DNA from 2 places in the Streptomyces sp. KMM 9044 genome. Region 2 is predicted to be linked to the other one. Evidence: predicted binding sites of a transcription regulator. Region 2 holds the regulator's gene; the other holds the start of a gene.
The links. The regulator HspR, encoded in region 2, represses chaperone genes until heat shock. The targets are predictions, from matches to a motif close to TTGAGNNNNNNNNNCTCAA.
Positions count from the first base shown of each region.

Region 1: the regulator HspR is predicted to act here: its motif matches at 2,077-2,095, upstream of lon (endopeptidase La).

Region 1 covers NZ_CP113910.1:2,325,212-2,328,617, reverse strand. Annotated here, with positions in the region: gene HUV60_RS10255 (sensor histidine kinase) at 1-332, opposite strand, end outside; gene HUV60_RS10250 (response regulator transcription factor) at 329-1,066, opposite strand; gene HUV60_RS10245 (spermidine synthase) at 1,190-1,894, opposite strand; gene lon (endopeptidase La) at 2,118-3,406, shown strand, end outside.
Region 2 covers NZ_CP113910.1:3,560,133-3,563,538, reverse strand. Annotated here, with positions in the region: gene grpE (nucleotide exchange factor GrpE) at 1-618, shown strand, start outside; gene dnaJ (molecular chaperone DnaJ) at 709-1,908, shown strand; gene HUV60_RS15980 (heat shock protein transcriptional repressor HspR) at 1,914-2,366, shown strand; gene HUV60_RS15975 (substrate-binding domain-containing protein) at 2,742-3,406, shown strand, end outside.

The sequences.
Region 1 (3,406 bases), 1.2 Mb from region 2:
GCCAGGTCGCCCAGCTCGTCCCAGCGGTTCTCGCGCACGCGGCGGGTGTAGTCGCCGTGGGAGATGGACCGGGCCACCGCGTTCATGTCGTCCAGCGGCGCGGTGAGGGAGTGCGCCACGAACTGCGTGATGAGCAGGGTGGCGATCATCGAGAAGACCGTGATGAAGCGCAGCTCCGTCTTGGTGTGCACCGCGATCATCGACAGCCCGGTGGTGATCAGCACCGAGATGACGACCAGCGCGCCCAGCTTGGTCTTGATGGAGAACGGGCGGACAGCGCCCCAGGGACCGGGATCCCCGGAGCCTTTCCGTGCGGCCGGCCCGTCGCTCATGGCGTCGGCGTCTCCAGGGCGTAGCCCACGCCGTGCACGGTGCGGATGCGCTCGGCACCGATCTTCCGGCGCAGCGCCTTGATGTGGCTGTCGACGGTCCGGGTGCCGGAGGCGTCCGCCCAGTCCCAGACCTCGGCCAGCAGCTGCTCGCGGGAGAGCACCGCGCGGGGCGTGTTCGCCAGGCACACCAGGAGGTCGAACTCGGTGGGCGTCAGGTGGACGTCCTCGCTGCACACCCGGACCCTGCGCTGCGTGTGGTCGATCTCCAGTTCGCCCAGGCGCAGGATGCCGCTGCGCGGGGTGGTGGCCGCCTGGGCCGCCCGCTCCATGCGGCGCAGCAGCACGTGCACGCGTGCCGCCAGTTCCCGCATGGAGAACGGCTTGGTCATGTAGTCGTCGGCGCCGACGCCCAGCCCGACCAGCATGTCGGTCTCGTCGTCGCGCGCGGTCAGCATCATCACCGGCACCGGCCGCTGTGCCTGCACGCGCCGGCAGACCTCCAGACCGTCGAAGCCGGGCAGCATGATGTCGAGGATCAGCAGGTCGGGCTGCCAGGCCTCCGCCGTGTCGACCGCGGACGGCCCGTCACCCGCCGTCTGCACCAGGAATCCCTCGGCGCGAAGGCGGGTCGCGATGGCGTCCACGATCGTCGCGTCGTCCTCGACCACCAGGACCCGGCGCTGCGCGCCCGGGGTGGCCGCCGTGCCGTTGTGGGAGGTGTGTGTCTGCTCCATCGCCCGCCCCTGAAGTGTGCTTTCCGGAATCCGTGGGGTGAATCCGTCTCTGCGCATGACTGTGATTGACGTTTGAATGATCGGCGTCAGTGCAGCAGCGTACGGGGAGTCACCGCGGCTTTGCTATCCAGGGCGGACGCCGAGGTGCACGACGTCCGGCACGCCCCGGGCAACGGGGATCTCTTCGGTACGCACCTGCCTGAACCCGGCATCCCGCAAGGTTTTTTCGAAATTCGCCGACGGCTGCGCGGACCACACCGCGAGTACTCCGTCCGGTCTCAACGCCCTTGCGCAGTCCATGAGTCCGGTGGGGGAGTAGAGCCCGCCGTTGTCCTCGGTGACGGTCCAGTCGGGACCGTTGTCGATGTCGAGGCACAGTGCGTCGAACGTGTCGGACGTCTCGTGGACGTACGCCACCAGATCGGCCTCGACGATCTCCGTGCGCGGGTCGGCGAGGGCGCTCGCGGAGAGTTCGGCCAGGGGGCCCGCGCGGTGCCAGTCGACGACGGCGGGTTCGCGCTCCACCACCGTGATGCGGCCCCAGCGGGGTGCTGCGGCGGCGTGCGCGAGTGAGAAGCCGACGCCGAGTCCGCCGATGAGGACGTGCGGGTCCTGCCGCGGACCGTGCCCCGCACGGGTGTCGGCGGCGTCGAGCGCGGACAGGGCCGCGTCGACCAGCCGGCGCTCCGAGCGGCCGTCGGAGGTGTCCATCAGGAAGCACCCGTTCGCGATGATCTGCAGCAGGCTCCCGTGCCGGCGGAGCACCACCTCCCCGTACGGGCCCTCGCGGCGGTCCAGGACTTCGGGAATGTCGTAGGGGGTGGACATGCGTTCATCCTGGCAGTGCTCCCCGTTCGGCGGAGCACCTCCCGCCGTTTCGTGTCGTCCGCGGCGGATCCGGGCGTGCCCGAGCGGCACCAGGTGGCCCTGATCCGTCCCGGGCCGGCGGGTGATCGCTGAGAGCGAACGCGAGGGAGCGCAGTCCGGGAACAATCGCGGACTCACCAGCATTGAGTCGGCATAGCTCAACTTGACTGCCGAAGGGGAGATCATGGCTGCTGAGTCCACACCGCTCGCCCTGCCTGTGCTGCCGCTCGACGACGAGGTCGTGCTGCCCGGGATGGTGGTCCCGCTGGACCTGAGCGATTCCGAGGTGCGCGCCGCGGTGGAGGCCGCCCAGGCCGCCGCCACGTCGGAGACCGGAAAGCCCAGGGTCCTGCTGGTTCCACGCATCGACGGGACCTACGCTGCCACCGGCGTCCTGGGCACGGTCGAGCAGGTCGGCCGGCTGGCCGACGGTGACCCGGGCGCCCTGATCCGGGGCCGGGGCCGGGTGCGGATAGGCGCCGGGACGACCGGGCCGGGCGCCGCGCTGTGGGTGGAGGGCACCCGGACCGACGAGACCGTACCGGAGCCGGTGTCCGGCCAGGTGACCGAGCTGGTCACCGAGTACAAGGCGCTCGCCACCGCCTGGCTGCGCAAGCGCGGTGCCTGGCAGGTCGTCGACCGCGTCCAGGCCATCGACGACGTCTCCGCCCTCGCCGACAACTCCGGATACTCACCGTTCCTGGCCACCGGACAGAAGGTGGCCCTGCTGGAGACCGCCGATCCGGTGGCCCGGCTGAAGCTCGCCACCCGGCAGCTGCGCGACCACCTCGCCGAGCAGGACGTCGCCGAGTCCCTCGCCAAGGACGTCCAGGACGGCGTGGACAAGCAGCAGCGCGAGTTCCTGCTGCGCCGCCAACTGGAAGCCGTGCGCAAGGAACTGCGCGAGCTGAACGGCGAACAGGACGGTGAGGAGTCCGACGACTACCGCAGCCGGGTGGAGGCCGCCGGCCTGCCGGAGAAGGTGCGCGAGGCCGCGCTCAAGGAGGTCGACAAGCTGGAGCGCTCCTCCGACCAGTCGCCCGAGGGCTCGTGGATCCGCGCCTGGCTCGACACGGCCCTGGAGATGCCGTGGAGCGAGCGCACCGAGGACGCGTACGACATCCAGGGCGCCCGGGCCGTGCTCGACGCCGAGCACGCCGGCCTGACGGACGTGAAGGAACGCATCACCGAGTACCTGGCGGTGCGCAAGCGGCGTGCCGAGCGCGGGCTCGGCGTCGTCGGCGGCCGCCGCGGCGGTGCCGTACTCGCCCTCGTGGGCCCGCCGGGCGTCGGCAAGACGAGCCTCGGCGAGTCCGTCGCCCACGCGATGGGGCGCAGGTTCGTCCGGGTCGCCCTCGGCGGCGTCCGCGACGAGGCCGAGATCCGCGGCCACCGACGTACGTACGTCGGCGCGCTGCCCGGCCGGATCGTGCGGGCGATCAAGGAGGCCGGGTCGATGAACCCGGTGGTGCT
Region 2 (3,406 bases):
TCAGGCGTTCCGGCCGATGACGCCGAGCCGAAGGCCGCCGGCCCCTCCGAGGAGGAGGCGGCGGCCCCGGCCGGGGACTCGGGTCCCGATGCGGGTCTGGTGGCCCAGCTGGACCAGGTGCGTTCGGCGCTCGGTGAGCGCACCGCCGACCTCCAGCGGCTTCAGGCCGAGTACCAGAACTACCGTCGCCGGGTCGAGCGCGACCGGATCGCGGTCAAGGAGCTCGCCTCGGTGAACCTCATGACCGGCCTCCTGCCTGTGCTCGACGACATCGGCCGCGCGCGGGAGCACGGCGAGCTGGTCGGCGGGTTCAAGTCCGTCGCCGAGTCGCTGGAGGCGACCGTGGCGAAGCTGGGCCTGCAGACGTTCGGCAAGGAGGGCGAGCCCTTCGACCCGACGATCCACGAGGCCCTGATGCACTCCTACGCCCCGGACGTCACGGAGACGACGTGCGTGGCGATCCTGCAGCCCGGGTACCGCATCGGCGAGCGCACCATCCGCCCCGCGCGGGTGGCCGTCGCCGAGCCGCAGCCGGGTGCCCAGCCGGGCAAGCCGGCCGAGGAGGGCACCGAGGCGGCGGCGGACGAGAAGGAGACCGGTGGCCCCCAGGAGGGCTGACGCCCCGGCCGGCGCGAGCACGCCGGCGCGGGCGGGCATGACAGGCAGGCCGGGGCCGGTCTGCAGGGCAGGAGAGGAGGGACGTCGGGGATGAGTACCAAGGACTTCATCGAGAAGGACTACTACAAGGTTCTCGGCGTGCCTCAGGACGCCACCGAGGCCGAGATCAAGAAAGCGTACCGGAAGCTCGCTCGCGAATACCACCCGGACGCCAACAAGGGCAACGTCAAGGCGGAGGGGCGTTTCAAGGAGGTCTCCGAGGCGAACGACATCCTCGGAGACCCCAAGAAGCGCAAGGAGTACGACGAGGCCCGCTCGCTCTTCGGCAGCGGCGGTTTCCGCGCGGGGCCGGGGGCGGGCGGTGCCGGGTCGTTCAACTTCGACCTGGGTGACCTCTTCGGAGGCGGCCCGGGTGGTGGTCAGGGCGGCGGTCAGGCCGGTGCCGGTGGCTTCGGCGGCGGGATCGGTGACGTCTTCGGCGGCCTGTTCAACCGCGGCGGCGGCACGGGCGGCACGCGCACCCAGCCCCGGCGCGGCCAGGACATCGAGTCCGAGGTCACCCTGAGCTTCACCGAGGCGATCGAGGGGGCGACGGTCCCGCTGCGGATGTCCTCCCAGCAGGCCTGCAAGGCCTGCTCGGGCACCGGCGACAAGAACGGCACACCGCGCGTGTGCCCGACCTGCGTCGGTACCGGGCAGGTCGCCCGGGGCAGCGGCGGCGGCTTCTCGCTCACCGACCCGTGCCCGGACTGCAAGGGCCGTGGGCTGATCGCGGAGAGCCCCTGCGACATCTGCAAGGGCAGCGGCCGGGCCAAGTCCTCGCGGACGATGCAGGTGCGCATCCCCGCCGGGGTCAGCGACGGCCAGCGGATCCGGCTGCGCGGCAAGGGTGCTCCGGGCGAGCGCGGCGGCCCGGCGGGCGACCTCTACGTGGTCGTGCACGTCGGAAGCCACCCGGTGTTCGGCCGCAAGGACGACAATCTCACCGTCACCGTCCCGGTCACCTATCCGGAGGCGGCGCTCGGCGGTGAGATCCGCGTCCCGACACTCGGCGGTCCGCCGGTCACGCTGAAGCTCCCCCCGGGGACGCCCAACGGGCGGACCATGAGGGCGCGGGGCAAGGGAGCCGTCCGCAAGGACGGTTCGCGCGGTGATCTGCTGGTCACCGTCGAGGTGAGTGTTCCCAAGGATCTTCCGGGGAAGGCTCGTGACGCACTGGAGGCGTATCGCGAGGCGACCGCGGACGACGATCCGCGGGCGGAGCTGTTCCAGGCCGCGAAGGGAGCTTGAGGGCGATGGGCGGTCGTCGACGCAATCCGTACGAACTGACGCAGGAAACCCCGGTCTACGTCATTTCGGTGGCGGCCCAGCTCTCCGGGCTGCACCCGCAGACGCTGCGTCAGTACGACCGTCTGGGGCTCGTCTCCCCCGACCGCACCGCCGGCCGGGGCCGCCGCTACTCGGCCCGTGACATCGAGCTGCTCCGCCAGGTGCAGCAGCTGTCGCAGACCGAGGGCATCAACCTGGCCGGCATCAAGCGCATCATCGAACTGGAGAACCAGGTCGCCGCGCTCCAGGCCCGGGTGGCGGACCTGGAGGGCGCGCTGGACGGCGCGGCGGCGACCATGCGCCAGCGCGAGGCGGCGGTGCACGCGTCGTACCGCCGGGACCTGGTGCCGTATCAGGAGGTGCAGCAGACCAGCGCGCTGGTGGTGTGGCGGCCCAAGCGTCAGCAGCAGTCCGACTGACGGCAGGCGCCGACCGCCGTCGGCCGGGTGGTGTGAAGGCGTCGGGCCGGTGCGGCGGCGCTGTGACGGAAGCGGTCGCGTGTGAGGCCGGCAGGTTCGAACGAACCTGCCGGCCTCACCTGTGTGCGGACGGTTGATGGCTCGTCACCCCTCCGTTCGTACGCCCCGCGCACGGCTGTGAGCAGCACATGTATGCGTGTGTAGGGGTTATGTGCGAGTCTTTCGTCGAGCCCACACGACTTCAGCGCACGGTGCTGTGTTCATCTCGTTAAGTAGTTGGTCTTGACGCCAGTGGTCGCTGGAGCGTTGGCTTTTCAGTCACATGGGCCGCAATGTTGTGCCCACGTCCAAAAACGCACTGAAGTGAGCTCCCTTATGCGTCGTATCGCCATATCAGTCGCCGCCGCCTCGATGTCCGTCGTGCTCGCCGGTTGCGGCGCACTCAACGTGACGGGGAGCAGTGACGGAGCGAGCCCCACCAAGGGGAACGACGTCACCATCGGGCTCCTGCTGCCGGAGAAGACCAACACCCGGTACGAGCAGTTCGACTACCCCATCTTCAAGAAGAAGGTGGAGGAGCTCACCAGCGACAAGGGCAAGGTGGACTACGCCAATGCCGAGGCGGACGCCGGCAAGCAGTCGAGCCAGATGCAGCAGATGATCGAGGACGAGGTCGACGTCATCGTGCTGGACGCGGTCGACGCGCACGCCATCGCCGAGGACGTGACGAAGGCCAAGGACGCGGGCATTCCCGTCATCGCCTACGACCGGCTGGCCGAGGGCCCGATCGACGCGTACATCTCCTTCGACAACGAACTGGTCGGCGAGGTCCAGGGCCGCTCCCTGCTGGAGGCGCTCGGCGGCGACGGCGGGATCACCAGCAAAATCGTCATGATGAACGGCTCGCCGACCGACCCGAACGCCAAGCAGTTCAAGGCGGGCGCGTTGTCCGAGCTCAAGGGCACGGTGACCATCGCCAAGTCCTACGACACCAAGGACTGGAAGCCGGAAAACGCCGAGGCCAACATGGTCGAGGCGAT